DNA from 4 places in the Corallincola luteus genome. Region 1 is predicted to be linked to each of the others. Evidence: riboswitches for the same ligand, from Rfam matches in the RefSeq annotation. Region 1 holds a riboswitch; each other region holds the start of a gene.
What was found. A riboswitch is a leader RNA that binds a small molecule or an ion and turns the genes downstream of it on or off. The one in region 1 is predicted to bind cobalamin.

Region 1 (4,216 bases):
AAAGCGAGTAATGTTGCCCTGCCAATCGGTTTGGGTGTGAATAGCCCCGTTGGGGTAGTAGGTATATTCCCGGTTCGCCCCGGCACAGTTGTTGGATGGCACACCTTCAACCCGTTCCAGACGTTTCACGCCATTTTGTTCCAGGTAGTGGTAAATGGTGTCTTTTCCCAGCGGGTTAGTCACCGTGGTCTGGTTGTCGCCAAACACAAATTTGAAATGGTCATCATCGCCATGGCGGCTTTCAATGGCGCGGCCTTCATCATCGTAAGCCCAGGTCACGTAGCGTACCCCCCGTTCATCGGTGATACCGGTCAGAGCCTGACCAAAGCGTGGGTCTTCGTAATGATACTGACGGCTACGGCCATCTTTGTGAGTGACGCTGATTAAGCGGCTTTGTTCATCGTAACCATAGGTAACAAAATCATTCTGAGTGCTGGCACCTTCCAGACGGCCGGCTTCGTCATAAGTCAGAAGCATGTGGTTGTTACCGTCGACAACTTCAAGTAAACGCCCGTCGTCATAGTTAAATGACACTCGCCGGCCGTTTGTTTCACGCGCCGTGAGTTTGCCGTCAGTATTGTAAAATTCTTGCACGCCAAGAGTGGGCTTATGAAGCCAACCTTGCGGCTCAATAGCCTCGATAACTTTGCCGGTAAATTGTCCACTGGTATAGGTAAGTTCATCCTGTTTGATGAACATTTCTTTGTGTGTGCCGTCCAAACGGAAGAGTTTGTACCTATTGGATGAAAAAGAAAGGCTAGGAATCTTTAGCAGACGCCACGTTCCTTGCTGCCAAGCTCCTTCCGAATATAGGTTGTGCCCAGAAAGAAGACTTTTAGCCTTATACCCTTCAGGTTGAAAATGCCTCACAGCTCCATCAGGCAAAACGCCTTCAGGATAAGGGCCTTCATAGTAGCTATTGTCATGCACAGACTGTGTTGAATAGTGTCGTTGAAGTGAGAATAATCTGCTCAACTGCAAATCCGCAGGTTCCAACTGCCATTTCCGTCCGTCAGCAATTAAGATAGGGTTTCCATCCCCAGCCTTACAAAAATCTTTAACGGGCGAACCATAACAACCTTGTTGTAAATCCAAGCTAGATTTATCTTTGGGGCACTCTACCGCACAGCCTTCAAACTCATAGTTCCAACTAAAAGGGCGCTCGCATAGGTTACAGTCAAACTTAAGCAGTGACTGATGTATATGATGAGTGTCGGGATACCATCCTTCGTTATAAGCGGTTCGATAGTAAACGCATCTTTCTGATGCCCTTGATCCTCTTTGCTTATCCGAAAGAGCCGGGCAATATGCTTTATACCAAATACCATAGTCCCAACCAGGAAAACCGTTGTTCTCTGGTGTAACAGGCGAAGCAGCAAGCGCTTCCTTTTCAGTGCGAAAACACTTTTCTGGCCTATTAGCAGGATCTTTAGGCCCGCCCGCGGAATTAGAAACCAGGCAAAAATACTCCCCCCCCTGAGAACAGTATTTAGATTTGGCATCATCAGCATAACAGGCGGTGCTTAAGCACAGCGTCACCACTAAAGCCAAGCAACCATAAGTAGTGCAAAGATACATTTTTTTGTAGTAAGAATAATTTTGTAAAGACATAATTAAATACTAATTTCCTTATCGCTGAGACACACGCGTAGCGATGCGCTGACCTTGGTCGTTGTAGTCATATTCAGTGATGCTGGTGGCGGTGGTGATACGCGTTGGCCACAAGCAGTAAAAAGGAGGCTATTCTGATGACTTCTGGATGATGGCAATTGCATAACTTCCTTTTCTTAGGCACCAAGACAGCACCCATAGCTAGCTCCTTTAGAGCCCGCTTTTTAACATTTTATCTACAATTAGGTCAATATATCCCCCTACACACTACCGCTTTTATTGACTTGAGTGCAGAGCCCGTTCCAAATGATGAATGACGTAGTGAGTTGATAGACTTCCACCGATATAACCACAACATTGGCAGCATCACATTTTAAATGATTCCTTGGTTTCACCCATCCAAAAGCTTGCCTTCGATCAATGAAACCTTAGTTCACCAAACACCACATCTAGTGCCTTAGCCTTTTTACTGCCACTATATATGCAGATTGTGGTCCGCACACATGCGCAAGCATGGGGACAATAGGGAATCCGGTGAGAAACCGGAGCTACCCCCGTAACTGTATCTGGTTGGTACGCTGCATCTTCTGTCCATATCTAATGGGCAAAGCCACTGGCTTAGCGCTGGGAAGGCGGCAGTTAACTCAATACCAGAAGCCAGGAGACCTGCCGCAATCACCAATGCCATGCTGGGCGGGGTGCACCAGTGCAACATGAATTATTGGGCGATATGGTCAGCGCTAGCTGATGTTCGCCTACTTATCATGCTGTGACTATTTGCCCTCGCTTACCATCGCCCTACATCAATCTAAGCAGTACAGAATAATAAGTTCAGGAGATGAACATGCAGCAGGTCGTGATTAAACGGGATGGCAGTCGCGCCCCTTTCAACCCTAAACGGATCCAGTTGGCGATACAGAGCGCTTGCGAAGTGGTCGGCATTCGTTCGGCGAAAATAGCTGAGCAGATCACCGAGCAGGTAGCGAGTCAATTAGCACCGCTTTCCGAGTTGCATATCGACGAGATCCAACAGGCTGTGGAAGACAGCTTGATGGCCAGCGAGCAAAAAGCGGTGGCCCGCGCTTACATTGAGTACCGTCACGACCGCGATCTGGCCCGGGAAAAAGCCAGTCACCTGAATCAGGAAATACGCGGTTTAATGGAGCAGAGCGATCTGAATCTGCTGAATGAAAACGCCAATAAAGACAGCAAGGTGATCCCCACCCAGCGCGATCTGTTGGCGGGTATCGTCGCCAAGCATTACTCCCGTCGTCATATTCTGCCAAAGGATGTGGTGAGCGCCCACGACCGGGGAGAGTTGCACTACCATGACCTGGATTACGCGCCGTTTTTTCCGATGTTTAACTGCATGCTGATTGATCTAAAAGGGATGTTAGAGCAAGGCTTTAAGATGGGTAACGCGGAGATCGATACGCCAAAATCGATTGCCACTGCCACGGCGGTTACCGCACAGATCATCGCTCAAGTAGCAAGCCATATCTATGGCGGCACCACGGTCAATCGTATCGATGAAGTACTGGCACCTTATGTCACCGCCAGCTACGAGAAGCACTTGGCGACAGCTGCCGAGTGGCAGGTATCGGATGCCGAATCGTTCGCCCAAGCGCAAACTGAAAAAGAGTGTCATGACGCCTTTCAGTCATTGGAGTATGAGGTGAATACCCTGCACACCGCCAATGGCCAAACGCCGTTTGTGACCTTCGGTTTTGGTTTGGGTGAAAGCTGGCAAGCCAAACTGATCCAACGTTCAATTCTGCAGAACCGTATTGCCGGATTAGGCCGTAATCGCAAAACCGCCGTCTTTCCGAAACTGGTGTTTGTCATTAAAGAGGGCCTTAACCGCAGCCCGCAAGATCCCAACTACGGGATCAAACAGTTGGCCTTAGAGTGTGCCTCGAAGCGCATGTATCCAGATATTTTGAACTACGAGCAAGTGGTGCAAGTCACGGGTTCCTTTAAGACACCGATGGGCTGCCGTAGTTTCTTAGGTCAGTATGAAGAGGACGGCGTGGAGATCCATGATGGCCGCAACAATCTGGGCGTGGTTAGCCTTAACCTGCCAAGGCTGGCGATGGAAGCTGACGGTAACGAAAAGAACTTTTATCGTTTGCTTGATGACCGCTTACTGTTAGCCAAAAAAGCGCTCGATTCGCGCATCGCCCGCTTGGAGGGTGTCAAGGCACGCGTCGCACCGATCCTTTATATGGAAGGCGCTTGTGGCGTGCGCTTAAAAGCCGATGATGATGTACTGCAACTGTTCAGGAATGGCCGCGCCTCTATTTCCCTCGGCTATATCGGCCTGCATGAAACCATCAACGCACTCTACAACCAGCAACAAACGGCTACCGATGCGCACCCATTCGATGACCAAATGTTGCAGCAAAAAGCGCAAGCGATTGTTGCGCATCTGCGTCTGACGACTGAACGCTGGAAACGGGAAACGGGCTTTGGTTTTAGCTTGTATGCCACGCCCAGTGAGAACCTCTGCAGCCGTTTCTGCCGCTTAGACACCATAGAGTTCGGCATTATTAAAGGGGTAACGGATAAAGGCTATTACACAAATAGCTTTCATCTCGATGTTGAG
Region 2 (4,216 bases), 500 kb from region 1:
ACCACGTTTTTTCTGAACTTTACCCTGATGCTGTTCGTACTGTTTTTTGTACTGCGGGATCATGAAAAGTTGATCCGATTTTTTCGCCACGCCTTACCTTTGTCGCGTAGTCAGGAAGATGCGTTGTTGGCCGATATTAAAAAGGTCAGTAAGTCAGCTTTGTTGGGCTCATTACTCACTGCCATCACTCAAGGCTTTGTTGGTGGCATTGGTCTATGGATGGCAGGTTTTCCAGCGCTGTTCTGGGGGACGATGATGGCATTTGCGTCGTTGATCCCCTTTGTCGGTACCGCCTTAATTTGGGTACCCGCCGCGATTTACCTGTTTGTCACCGGGGAGACTGGCTGGGGCATCTTTATGGTGGTGTGGGGCGTTGTCGTTGTTGGTTCTATTGATAACTTCCTGCGGCCTTTGTTTATGCAAGGGGCATCGATGAGTACCGTGGTGGTATTCTTTTCGTTGCTTGGTGGTTTACAGGTATTTGGTTTGATTGGGCTATTATATGGGCCACTGATCTTTTCTATTACCCTGGTGCTGTTTCATCTATACGAAAAAGAGTTCTCTAATTTTCTCGATGATCAGGACGGCCGTTAATATTTTGCCGACAGGGTGCTGCGGTCATTGGATATATATTGGTTAATTGCGAGGAACGATTATGTTTGTGGTGATTTTTGGACGTTCAGGCTGTCCTTTCTGTGTGCGGGCAAAAGAGTTAGCGGAGAAGTTAACTGAGGATCGTGACGATTTTAAGTTCCGTTACATCGATATTCATGAAGAGGGGATCAGTAAGGCCGATCTAGAAAAAACGGTCGGTAAGCCGGTAGAAACAGTGCCGCAGATCTTTATCGATCAGGAACATGTCGGTGGCTTTACCGAGTTTGATGCCTATGCCAAAGAGCATTTGCAGTAGGCTTTCCCGCCATATCTATCTTGCAGAGGGAGGTTTCTCCCTCTATTTATCGCACTTGCCAGTTCTCTTGCTAGAAAAGCAGGCTAAAAACACCCACTTCTTATCTTTAATCAGATTAATTAGCATGTTCTTGCGGTAAATTTGACCTGTTTTGCGCTGCATAAACGACTGCTGGTGGTTAATTGTCATCGCTTTTTGTTTAGTCAGAACATCCACTTAAGGGTTTAGACACCCTATTTCTGTCTCGCTGTTTTAAAAAGGAATTGAAAATGAGATTGATACCCGCCCTCTGTTTTATTGCATCTGTTTTACCCTGCACTTTGCTTGCTCAAGATGAGATGTTGAGTGCTGAAGATCAGGCTTATCTGGCATGGTCTTCGGAGTTCTTATCATCGCTGGATCCGCAAACCGGCGAGATCCTGTTGCCGGGCAGCATGGCTCGACTTCATGTGTCGGATGATTTCTATTATCTCGATCCGCAAGATGCCGAGCGTGTGCTCAGCGAGGCTTGGGGAAACCCGCCAGGCACTGGCGCTTTGGGGATGTTGTTGCCTGCTGGGCAGACTCCGCTGGACGAGGATTCCTGGGCGGTTGTCATCTCATTTGAAGAAGATGGTTACGTTTCTGATGAAGATGCCTACAACATTGATTATGACGAACTGTTAGAAGAGATGCAGGCGGATACCCGGTCAGAGAGCGGAGAGCGCGAAGCAGCAGGTTATGGCTCAATTGATTTAGTTGGTTGGGCAGCTCGACCTTACTACGACAAAAGTCGTCATCAGCTCTATTGGGCGAAAGAGCTGGAGTTTGACCACGATCCCAATCATACCCTGAACTACAGCATCCGCAGCTTAGGTCGCAAAGGCGTGCTGGAGATGAATTTTGTTGCTGGTATGAACCAACTTGATCAGATCAATGGCAGTTTAGATAGCGTACTGGCGATGGTGAACTTCGTTGATGGTCATCGTTACGAAGATTTTGACCCCTCCTATGATGAGGTAGCAGCTTATGGCTTAGGTGCGCTTGTTGCCGGCAAACTGGCGGCGAAAACGGGTGCTATTGCCGGTTTTTTGCTGCTGTTGAAAAAGTTTTGGTGGCTGGCTTTAGTTGCCATTGGTGGCATATTCCGCGCTATCACGGGTAAGAAAAACTAGTTTTTGAAGGTTACCCTGTAAACCTTGCGTCGCCGACGGGGATATTGGGGTCAACACCTAGCCTGAGTTGATGCTCTCCGAATGGAGAGCATTGAGCAAATCTAATTTTTGCATTTGTAATGCTCACTTTTTATTTAACTTTTGTATATCAAATCACCTTTTAAACACTATATATTGACGTTAATCAATTCTTGAACCACTATATGTGCCGAACGGTTCCCAAGGGCTTCTTCAATAGAATGCCCACGGATTAATAGGGAATGCGGTGAATTAGTGGTGTTTTTTCCGCTAATAATTCCGCAGCTGCCCCCGCAACTGTAAGTGCAGAGCCACGCTCAATAGCCACTGGAATGAGATTCCGGGAAGGCGAGTCAAGGCGAAGACGCACAAGCCAGGAGACCTGCCGTCGCGGTGTGTTTTTCGCACCAACTAACTGATTCGTCAAACATCGGGCGGGGTGATCCGGTGTGTGGCTCGACCATGCCCGGCTGTTCGCCTGAACGCTAGCATGGCTGGCGTCATACCTTCCCCTGCCTTGTCGCTACGGAGTTCGACAAGGTGAATAACAAAAATATCTCAATTGCCAAACGTGATGGCCGCCATGAACCGCTGGATCTGGATAAGATCCATAAGGTACTCACCTGGGCGGCAGAAGGGCTTGATACTGTCTCTGTATCTCAAGTCGAGCTTAGAGCACATCTGCAATTTCACGACGGAATTACCACGTCAGACATTCATGAAACATTGATTAAGTCTGCGGCGGATCTGATCTCGGAAGAGACCCCTGATTATCAGTATCTGGCTGCCCGGCTGAACATCTTTCATCTGCGTAAAAAAGCCTATGGTCAATACACGCCGCCTTCGCTATACCAGCACGTGGGTCGGCTGGTGGATCTGCAACGTTACGATGCCCAGCTACTAACGGATTACAGCATGGAAGAGTTCGCCCTGATGGATGGTTTTATCGACCACCAACGGGACTTGGACTTTGCTTACGCTGCCGTGAAGCAGCTGGAAGGTAAATACCTGGTTCAGGACAGGGTGAAAGGAAAGTTCTACGAAAGCCCGCAGTTTCTCTACCTGCTGATCGGTGCGTGTTTGTTTGCTAACTACGACAGATCCATTCGCTTGGATTATGTCCGTCGCTTTTATGATGCGGTCTCTACGTTCAAAATCTCTTTGCCAACACCGATTATGGCGGGCGTGCGTACGCCAACCCGCCAGTTCAGTTCTTGCGTGTTGATTGAATGCGGTGATTCGCTTGATTCCATTAACGCAACCACCTCTGCGATTGTGCGCTATGTCAGTCAGCGTGCGGGTATTGGTATTAATGCTGGACGTATTCGCGCGCTTGGTTCATCGATCCGAGGTGGGGAGGCTAATCATACCGGTTGTATTCCATTCTTTAAGCACTTCCAAACGGCGGTGAAATGCTGCTCTCAGGGCGGTGTTCGTGGCGGTGCTGCGACGCTGTTTTACCCGCTTTGGCATTTAGAAGCAGAAGAGTTGCTGGTACTTAAAAACAACCGCGGTGTGGAAGAGAATCGGGTTCGGCATCTGGATTATGGGGTGCAGCTTAATCGGCTGATGTACCAACGTCTGCTACAAAATGCAGACATCTCACTGTTCAGTCCGTCAGATGTGCCGGGATTATACGAAGCGTTTTTTGCTGATCAGGATGAGTTCGAAAAGCTCTATCAGCAATACGAACAAGACACCAACGTTCGCAAGAAAACCATTAAAGCCGTTGAGCTGTTTTCGCGCTTATTACAAGAGCGAGCGTCAACGGGCCGTATCTACATTCAGAATGTTGACCACTGTAATACCCATAGTCCGTTTGACCCGGCTAAAGCGCCGATACGTCAATCTAACCTTTGTCTTGAGATCGCGCTACCTACAACGCCATTGCAGGATATTAATGACAAAGAGGGTGAGATCGCGCTTTGTACGTTGGCGGCATTTAATCTCGGTGCGCTTAAGTCGTTAGATGAATTGGCCCCACTTGCTGATCTATTAGTGCGCGCATTAGACAGCTTATTGACCTATCAGAACTATCCCGTGCCTGCGGCGCAGCAAGGCTCGCTGAAGCGGCGTACTCTGGGGGTAGGCGTGATCAACTATGCCTACTATTTGGCCAAAAACGGCGTGAAGT
Region 3 (4,216 bases), 170 kb from region 1:
CCGATATTGACCGTGGTGGCGTATTCGCCCACCTCCACGGAACGCTGGCCCTGCTATCTCCTAGTGAACAGGCCCGCGTCGTTGGTTTTGTTATCAATCGCTTTCGCGGCGATATCAGTTTGCTGCAATCGGGTCTGGATTGGCTGGAACAGGAAACAGGCAAGCCGGTACTCGGTGTCATCCCCTATCTGCATGATCTGCAACTGGATGCAGAAGACGCCATTAACGCCGCGCAGCTGAAAGAGCAAGCCCAGCTGCGAATTGTCGTTCCCGTGTTGCCCAGAATAAGTAACCATACCGATCTGGACCCCCTGCGCTTAAACCCCGCCGTCGACCTTATCTGGATAAAAATGGGGGATGCAATGCCTGCGGCCGATCTGGTGATCCTACCCGGCAGCAAATGCGTGCGTGACGATCTGGCTTTTTTACGTCAGCAAGGGTGGGATAAGGCGATCGATAAACACCTGCGCTACGGCGGTAAAGTGCTAGGGATCTGTGGTGGCTTCCAGATGTTGGGACAACAAATTGCAGATCCCAACGGCATAGAAAGTTCCCCAGGAACGAGTGCTGGCTTGGGTTACCTGAAAATGGAGACAATCCTGACGACAGCTAAAACCCTGGAAAACCGCTCAGGGCAGCTGCAACTCGACGAACATCAGGCAGCAGTAAAGGGGTATGAAATACACGCAGGCGATAGCCAAGGGGAAGCGCTTTCAAGACCACTGATGACACTCAATGGTCAGCCGGAAGGGGCGATCGATGAGGATAATCAGATCATCGGCAGCTACCTGCACGGATTACTCGATCACCCAGCCGCCTGTGCCGCCGTACTCTCCTGGGTTTGTGGTCACACGCTGGCCACGGTAGATGTTGATACACTGCGCGACCAGGAACTTAATAAACTTGCCGACGCTTTCGAAACACATTTAGATTTAACCCGGTTCAACAGCTTCCTTTCCATTGACACGCCAAGCCTTCAGGGAACGAACAGATGATAAAAACAACACTGGCTCTATTGGCCATCTCCACATTTTCACTCACCGCCTATGCCGCGACGCCACAGCGCATTATCGCCCTGTCTCCCCACGCAGTTGAGATGCTCTATGCCATCGGTGCCGGCGATAAGATCATCGCCACAACAGAGTATGCAGATTACCCGGAAGATGCATTATCGATCCCTCGTATTGGTGGCTATCACGGCATACAGCTCGATCGCGTGATAGAACTAAAGCCCGATCTCATCGTGGTATGGCAAGGTGGAAATCAGCCCGGTGATATCGAACAGCTCAAGCGTATGGGTTATCCCATTTACCACAGCGAACCGAGCAAGCTGGAAGAGGTTGCCAACGAAATGGAACAGCTTGGCGAGATGCTTGGCTATCAAGAGCAGGCGCATGCAGCGGCAACCGCCTACCGCCAGCGCATGCTGGGACTAAGACGAGCCTACAAAAACCAACCGCCAATCAAGGTGTTCTATCAGCTATGGGGCACCCCGCTAATGAGCGTGTCGAAACAGAGCTGGATCCATCAAATGATCGACCATTGTGGCGGCGTCAATGTAATGGCCGAGGCGAAAACAGCCTACCCGCAAGTCAGCTTAGAGCAAGTCCTACTGAGCGAAGCCCAGGTGATCGTGCACCCAGATGATCATGGCAGTAACAGCGCGACCGATTTCGATTGGCAAGCTTGGCAGGAACTGCCAGCCGTAAAACATCAACAGATCTATGGTATTGATGGCGATCTACTGCACCGTTTTTCACCCCGCGCACTCGATGGCATGCACCGACTATGTGAATCACTGATGACCGCACGTAGCCTTTACGCGGAACAGGGCAACAACAGATAGAAAGAACCATTCGATCGGTTAAGTAACCGGTTAAACAACAGGTTTGGGCGGCACAGTGCAAGCCACTGATGCCATTCGGGAAGCCGGTGAAAATCCGGCACTGCCCCCGCAACGGTAACTGAGATCGATGATCACAGAGTCCGGAACCGACCCAAGCTATTTTGCGGCAGGTAAGCCGTTACACATTGAACCTGACGCGGAGGGCGTCATTTATGAGGAAAACAATGCACAACACGTTTCGAACCACAACAAACAAAACCCCTTGGTACCAGGTTTGTCTGCTAACACTGGGCGGTGTTATCAGCAATCATGCGGTGGCAGATGAAGTTCTCCCCACCGATGATCCGGCGGTTGAACACATCATCGTCACAGCTAGCCGAACACCACAGAATGTGGACCAGGTCATGGCCTCGGTCGAAGTGATCACCCGTGATGAGATAGACAAGCTGCAACCAAAATCACTGGCCGATCTATTAGCCACTGTCGCCGGTTTGGACGTTGCCAGGCAAGGGGGCGCAGGTCAACAAACCTCGCTGTTTACCCGCGGTACCGGCTCTGACCAAACCCTGATCCTGATCGATGGCGTTCGCAGTGGTTCCGCTACCCTTGGCAACAAAGCGATCGAGAACTTGCCCATGGCACAGATCGAACGTGTCGAAGTGGTTAAAGGGCCAAGAGCCTCGATGTGGGGATCCGATGCGATAGGCGGCGTGATCAATATTTTTACCCGTCGCATGAGTGCAGGTGAATATCAGTTAGGTGCCGAAACCGGCAGCGACTCATACGTCAGCGGTGATGGTCAGATAGGTGTTGGCTACGATGCTGGTACCACCACCATCAGCCTGAGCGCCGAAGATAGCCGTGGCTTTGATGCCCGTGAAGATACCGAGTATGACGACGACGGTTACGATCGCTTATCTGCCGCGATCCGCGGTGATTATCGCATCAACGAGCAGATCGTCGTTGACTGGATAGGCCAGGTTGATGATGGCAGCAACGACTATGACAACAGCTACGGTGCCAACAAGAATGATTACGATAATTACCTTTGGCAACTGCGAGGTAATTACCAAACAGAACAATGGCTAAGTACCTTCGCCTTCTCCCAAAGTCGGGATTACAACAAGAACTATGGCAACGGTATTGCCAAAGGCGACGGCGACTTCTTTGAAACGCGTCGTAAGCAAGTTAGCTGGGTTAACCACTATCAGCTATACAACCCGTTCACGGTTTCTGCCGGTGTTGATTTTTATCGCGAAGATATCAACGCCAACACCGACTATGAGGAAGATTCCCGCGACGTATCGGCGATCTTTGGCAACGCCCTGTTTCAAGATCAAAAGTGGATCGCAGAAGCAGCCATTCGCTACGATGATGTCGAAAATATCGACTCAGAAACCACTTACAATGCCAGCATCGGCTATAACGTGACCGACAAACTGCTGGTGGCGCTCAATGCGGGGCACAGCTTCAAAGCACCGACTTTTAATGATCTTTATTATCCGGAGTCATTTGGTTCGAAAGGCAATCCAGGTCTAACCTCTGAAACTGCCGACAGTTATGAACTCTTGCTGCGTTCAAGCTATGCCGGCATCAAAGTGACCGCCAGTCTCTACTACACAGAGATAGACGACCTCATCGAATGGGTCTGTGACGAATTCTGGAACTGCAGTCCAGAGAACATCAACGAAGTGAAGATCACCGGCGGAGAATCCACTATTAACTTCAGTACAGCCGGACTCGATCACCGAGCCACCTTGAGCTACGTTGATGCAGAAGATCAAAGCACTGGCTCACAATTAATTCGTCGCGCTCGGAAAACAGCCAGTTATCAGGTGAGTTATGATTGGCAAGATTTTGAGCTGTTAGGCCAGTATGAGTATCACGGTGAGCGTAGCGATGCCGGGCAGCGTTTAGATGACTATCAGCTAGTCAATATCGCTTTAGCATATTATGTCACGCCAAGCTGGACCATACGGGCAAAAGCCAACAACCTGTTCGATGAAACCTACCAAAATGTGCTGGGCTACAACACCCCTGGCAGTGAGTATTTTGTCGGCGTCTCGTATCGCGGCTTTTCACTGTAATTAGCAGTGTTCGCTATATAGCTACAGAATGAACGGGCCAGATAGTGGCCCGTTTTTTTTCGCCAATATACCTGACCATAAGCTCCGCTAACCCGGTGACTCCCCCTCTTATAGCCTCACCAAATACTGCTGGCTCTCACTTCCCCCTCTTCTCGCCAGGGATAATCAACTTAGTTCCCCTTATGACAGCCGATTAACTATGCTTACAGCTGAATTACGACAGTCAATCTGTGGGTGGTATTCAATGTTAAAACAAATGATTAGTGTCTCAATCATCTTCTGC
Region 4 (4,216 bases), 170 kb from region 1:
GCTCACCTTTAATCTGCTGGTGCCCGCCTTACTATTTAACGGCAGCTTGCATACCCAGTGGCCTTCGTCCATTCCATGGGGGCTGTTTGCCAGCTATTACCTGCCCCAATTCATCATCTTCACCATCGCCTGGTTTGCCTGTGGTTATCGCCTAAGTCATCCACAACGCGCCTGTGTGGCGCTGGGGTCAACCTACTCCAACAACGTACTGATAGGGATCCCTGCAGTATTAGCTGTATTTGGTGAACCCGGTATGGCGCCGGCATTTATGATCATCGCCTTGCACAGTGCGTTGCTATTTACCATCAGCGGTATCGCTCTGGAGCTAGGACGAAGCAACACGGCTCATTGGCGACTGTTTTTTCGTGCATTGAGGAAAACCCTCACCACCCCCTTAGTCGCTTCTTTGCTGTTGGGGTTTGTTGCCAACGGCATGGGACTGATGCTACCAAGACCAATTCAGCAACTTCTTAGCTGGCTTGGGGACGCCGCGATCCCCTGCTCCTTGTTGGTATTAGGGATCGCTATCAGCAAATACTCCCTAACAGGACTCGGACCACGGGTGCTAATTATGAGCTTGCTCAAAGTCGGCTTAATGCCGGTACTGGTATGGTGGTCGGTAACTTTCCTATGGCAGCTCGATTTTTTAGACGGTGCTGTTGCCGTGCTACTGGCAGCAACGCCGGTCGGGGTCAATGCTTACGCCTTCGCCCACCAGCATCAGCAAAGCGAAGCTGAAGTGGCAGCCGCTGTGCTTTTGTCTACGATAGTAGCAAGCATCAGTATGAGTGCTTGGCTGGCGTGGATGCTGTTACCAAATACCTGACAGGGGGTCAGTGCTTACTCATGGCAACGACAGATATCTACTTGGTGCGGCATGGTGAGACAACATGGAACCAAACACAGCGACTGCAAGGTCACTTAGACAGCCCCTTGACTCAGCGCGGCAAACAGCAAGCAAAACAAGCTGCTGAGCTGCTGCAAACCACCTGTTTAGCTGCAGTGTATAGCAGTGACTTAGCCCGCTGCAGTCATACCGCTCAATGCATAGCTGCGCAACATAAACTGCCCTTGACCACGCTCAGCGGACTCAGAGAGCGCCATTTTGGCCCACTACAGGGGATGCAGCTGACCGATATGGATCATCATCAGTTAGCACTATGTAATCTGCATGTGGATGGCTCTCCCGATGCAGCTCCGCTCGGCGGTGAAAGTGTCAGAGAGGTCTGGCAACGTAGCCAAAATACTCTCGCTGAAATCGTCAAGCCTCATGTGAATCAAGCCATAGTTGTCGTCACCCATGGTTCGGTTTTGGCTATTTTGTTACAAGGCCTGGCCGCTAAACCATTGCATCCGGTGCGCACCGGATATTATGAGAATGGCGCTGTCGTTGGCTTACAGTGGCAACACTGAGTCAGCACACGGTTCATACCTGTTAATAACTTGTTGTCTCCAGCAATATGCCGGATAATCTCGCCACCAATTCGTTGTGGCTAAGTAAGCGATCGATAACCACAGCGGTAACGATGGTGCCATACAGGCTTAAAAGGGAACGCGGTGCAAAACCGCGGCTGTACCCGCAACTGTAAACAGAACGCTGCACACTCGCCACTGACCTCCACGGGTTGGGAAGGCGTGCAGTCAGAAGCTGTGAGCCAGGAGACCTGCCATCCGTTAAAACTGAACCTTGTATCACGCAATAGCGTGATAACACCTGAGCGGGTTACTCAGGGCAGTGTTTACCGGAACCAGATCTATAGCTTTCAATTCCGGTCAACCCGCCTAAAAATCCGCGCTCAATAATGGAAGCAATGTGGCGCATATCCAAGCTAAACATCTGTATCGACCTCAGCATGACAGGCGATACCACTGATGCCCAATCAAGAGCAACCGCTGGTGCAGGTGGACGCCCTTGGCTGGCAAGCTGATGGTCGCCATATTCTGCAACAGATAGATTTCCAGATTAGCCGTGGCACATTTGTTGGCTTGATCGGGCCAAATGGCGCAGGCAAATCCAGCTTGCTACGATGTCTATATAGAGTAAATAAGCCTTCCAGCGGTCAAGTACGCCTTAACGGTCAGAATTTATGGCAGCACTCGGCGCGCACCGTTGCGCAGCAAGTGGCTGTGGTACTGCAAGAAACCACCGGTAACTTCGGCTTGCGATTGCGTGATGTAGTACGGATGGGGTTAACTCCCCATAAAGCCGCATTTGCATTGGATAGCCACCATGATCTGCAACTGGTCGATGATGCCATTGAGCAGGTGGGTTTAACGGCATTAGCACAGCAGCCCTTTGAACATCTGTCTGGGGGCGAGAAACAGCGCGCGCTGATCGCCCGCGCTATCGTGCAGCGTCCTAAGCTGTTGCTGATGGACGAACCAACCAATCATCTCGATGTGCGTTATCAAATTCAGGTATTGGAGCTAGCCAAACACTTGGGCATCACTGTGATCGCATCGATCCACGATCTGAATTTGGCCAGCGCCTTTTGTGATCAGCTGTTGTTGATCGATCAGGGCAAACTGATTGGCCAAGGAACCCCTGACGAAATATTAACCGAACGCATGCTCGGTGAGGTATTTGGAGTCTGCAGCAGTATCGATCAACACCCGGACCATGGTCACCCGCGCATTACCTACCACTATGGCTACTTAACCGCAAACAATAAACCACCGGGAGGTGACCATGCCTGAGCAGTTATGGCAACGGCCCGCCTTTCGCTGGTTGGTAATAATGGCGCTACTGCTATTTGCATTAGCAACACCGCTGTTCGCAGCCAGCTTCGGCGCTGCCCAGATCGATGCAGCAGATGTGTGGCATGCTCTGTGCCATCATTTGGGGGGCAGTTGTGATGTCAGCGCGATCAAACAGCGTATCGTTATCGATATTCGCTTACCTCGGGTCATTTTGGCCTTTGTTGCCGGCGCGGGGCTAGCACTGTCTGGAGCGGTATTACAAACCGTCACTCGTAACCCGTTAGCTGACCCCTACCTATTCGGCATCTCTTCTGGGGCTTCGCTGGGGGCAGTGATCGTCATTGCTGTTCTAGGTATAGGCCATGGCATCGGTCTCCCCTTGGGGGCCTTTTGTGGCAGTGCTCTGGCCGTTATCTTAGTGATGGCGATGAGCAGTCGCTCCGGTCCGGGACAAGTGGAGCGCATGCTACTGGCGGGCGTGGCCACCTCATTTATGCTCAGTGCCATGACCAGCTTGGCACTCTACACCAGCGATCCTCAGGCCACCGCATCGGTGCTGTTTTGGACCTTAGGCAGTTTTACCCGCGCCAGCTGGGATAATATATGGCTGCCGGTCGTTGTCACCAGCAGCTGCTTACTGCTTTTTATCGGCTTCAGCCGGCAGTTAAACGCCATTTTAGCGGGCGAAGAGAGCGCACGAACCTTAGGTGTCAATGTCGCCCGCCTGCGCGTGGTAATGTTGCTGCTCAGCTCCTTAATCACTGCCACACTGGTGGCCTATTGCGGTGGCATCGCCTTTGTCGGCCTGATGATCCCTCACCTGGTACGCATGTTACTAGGCGTTAATGTACTGCGCAGCCTGCTAGCCACTTGCTTGGCCGGGGGACTATTTATGGTTTGGATCGATGTGCTGGCGCGTAAACTGCTACCGGGGCAAGAACTGCCTGTCGGCGTTATCACCTCGGCACTCGGTAGCCTGTTTTTCCTGATTATTTTACGTCGCCGCAGCGCAGGCATGGGGAGTTAGGCTTTGACCACCAGACAATCCTTCTCTGCCCAAGCCCCAACACTGATGGTGCAAGGGACGACATCGGACGCAGGCAAAAGCATCACTGTCGCAGGGCTTTGTCGCCTGTTTCAGCGGGCAGGCGTCAAGGTCGCGCCATTTAAACCACAAAATATGGCGCTCAACAGTGCTGTCACCGCCGATGGTGGTGAAATAGGTCGCGCGCAAGCGTTGCAAGCAGAAGCCTGTAAGCTTACTCCTCATACCGACTTTAACCCGGTGTTGCTAAAGCCCAATACGGATATCGGCGCCCAGGTGATCATTCACGGCCATCCGGTTGCAGATATGGATGCCACTGATTACCACCAGTATAAAACCGTGGCTATGTCTGCGGTGCTGAGTTCATATCAGCGATTGGCTGAGCAGTATGAGTTGATCCTGGTTGAAGGGGCTGGCAGCCCTGCCGAAATCAATCTACGGGATAGAGACATCGCCAATATGGGGTTTGCC

Region 2: linked by a shared signal. The riboswitch ahead of nrdA (class 1a ribonucleoside-diphosphate reductase subunit alpha) and the one ahead of nrdD (anaerobic ribonucleoside-triphosphate reductase) in region 1 are both predicted to bind cobalamin.
Region 3: linked by a shared signal. The riboswitch ahead of EZV61_RS02965 (TonB-dependent receptor domain-containing protein) and the one ahead of nrdD (anaerobic ribonucleoside-triphosphate reductase) in region 1 are both predicted to bind cobalamin.
Region 4: linked by a shared signal. The riboswitch ahead of EZV61_RS02985 (ABC transporter ATP-binding protein) and the one ahead of nrdD (anaerobic ribonucleoside-triphosphate reductase) in region 1 are both predicted to bind cobalamin.

The regions. Positions count from the first base shown of each region.
Region 1 covers NZ_SJXE01000001.1:859,402-863,617, reverse strand. The annotation lists gene EZV61_RS19395 (RHS repeat protein) at 1-699, opposite strand, end outside; cobalamin riboswitch at 2,086-2,299, shown strand; gene nrdD (anaerobic ribonucleoside-triphosphate reductase) at 2,456-4,216, shown strand, end outside.
Region 2 covers NZ_SJXE01000001.1:355,626-359,841, forward strand. The annotation lists gene EZV61_RS01615 (AI-2E family transporter) at 1-594, shown strand, start outside; gene EZV61_RS01620 (GrxA family glutaredoxin) at 656-910, shown strand; gene EZV61_RS01625 (DUF2167 domain-containing protein) at 1,180-2,064, shown strand; cobalamin riboswitch at 2,260-2,486, shown strand; gene nrdA (class 1a ribonucleoside-diphosphate reductase subunit alpha) at 2,623-4,216, shown strand, end outside.
Region 3 covers NZ_SJXE01000001.1:686,463-690,678, reverse strand. The annotation lists gene EZV61_RS02975 (cobyric acid synthase) at 1-995, shown strand, start outside; gene EZV61_RS02970 (cobalamin-binding protein) at 992-1,846, shown strand; cobalamin riboswitch at 1,875-2,015, shown strand; gene EZV61_RS02965 (TonB-dependent receptor domain-containing protein) at 2,071-3,933, shown strand; gene EZV61_RS02960 (substrate-binding domain-containing protein) at 4,178-4,216, shown strand, end outside.
Region 4 covers NZ_SJXE01000001.1:690,710-694,925, reverse strand. The annotation lists gene EZV61_RS02995 (AEC family transporter) at 1-826, shown strand, start outside; gene EZV61_RS02990 (histidine phosphatase family protein) at 847-1,413, shown strand; cobalamin riboswitch at 1,511-1,686, shown strand; gene EZV61_RS02985 (ABC transporter ATP-binding protein) at 1,873-2,697, shown strand; gene EZV61_RS02980 (FecCD family ABC transporter permease) at 2,690-3,727, shown strand; gene EZV61_RS02975 (cobyric acid synthase) at 3,773-4,216, shown strand, end outside.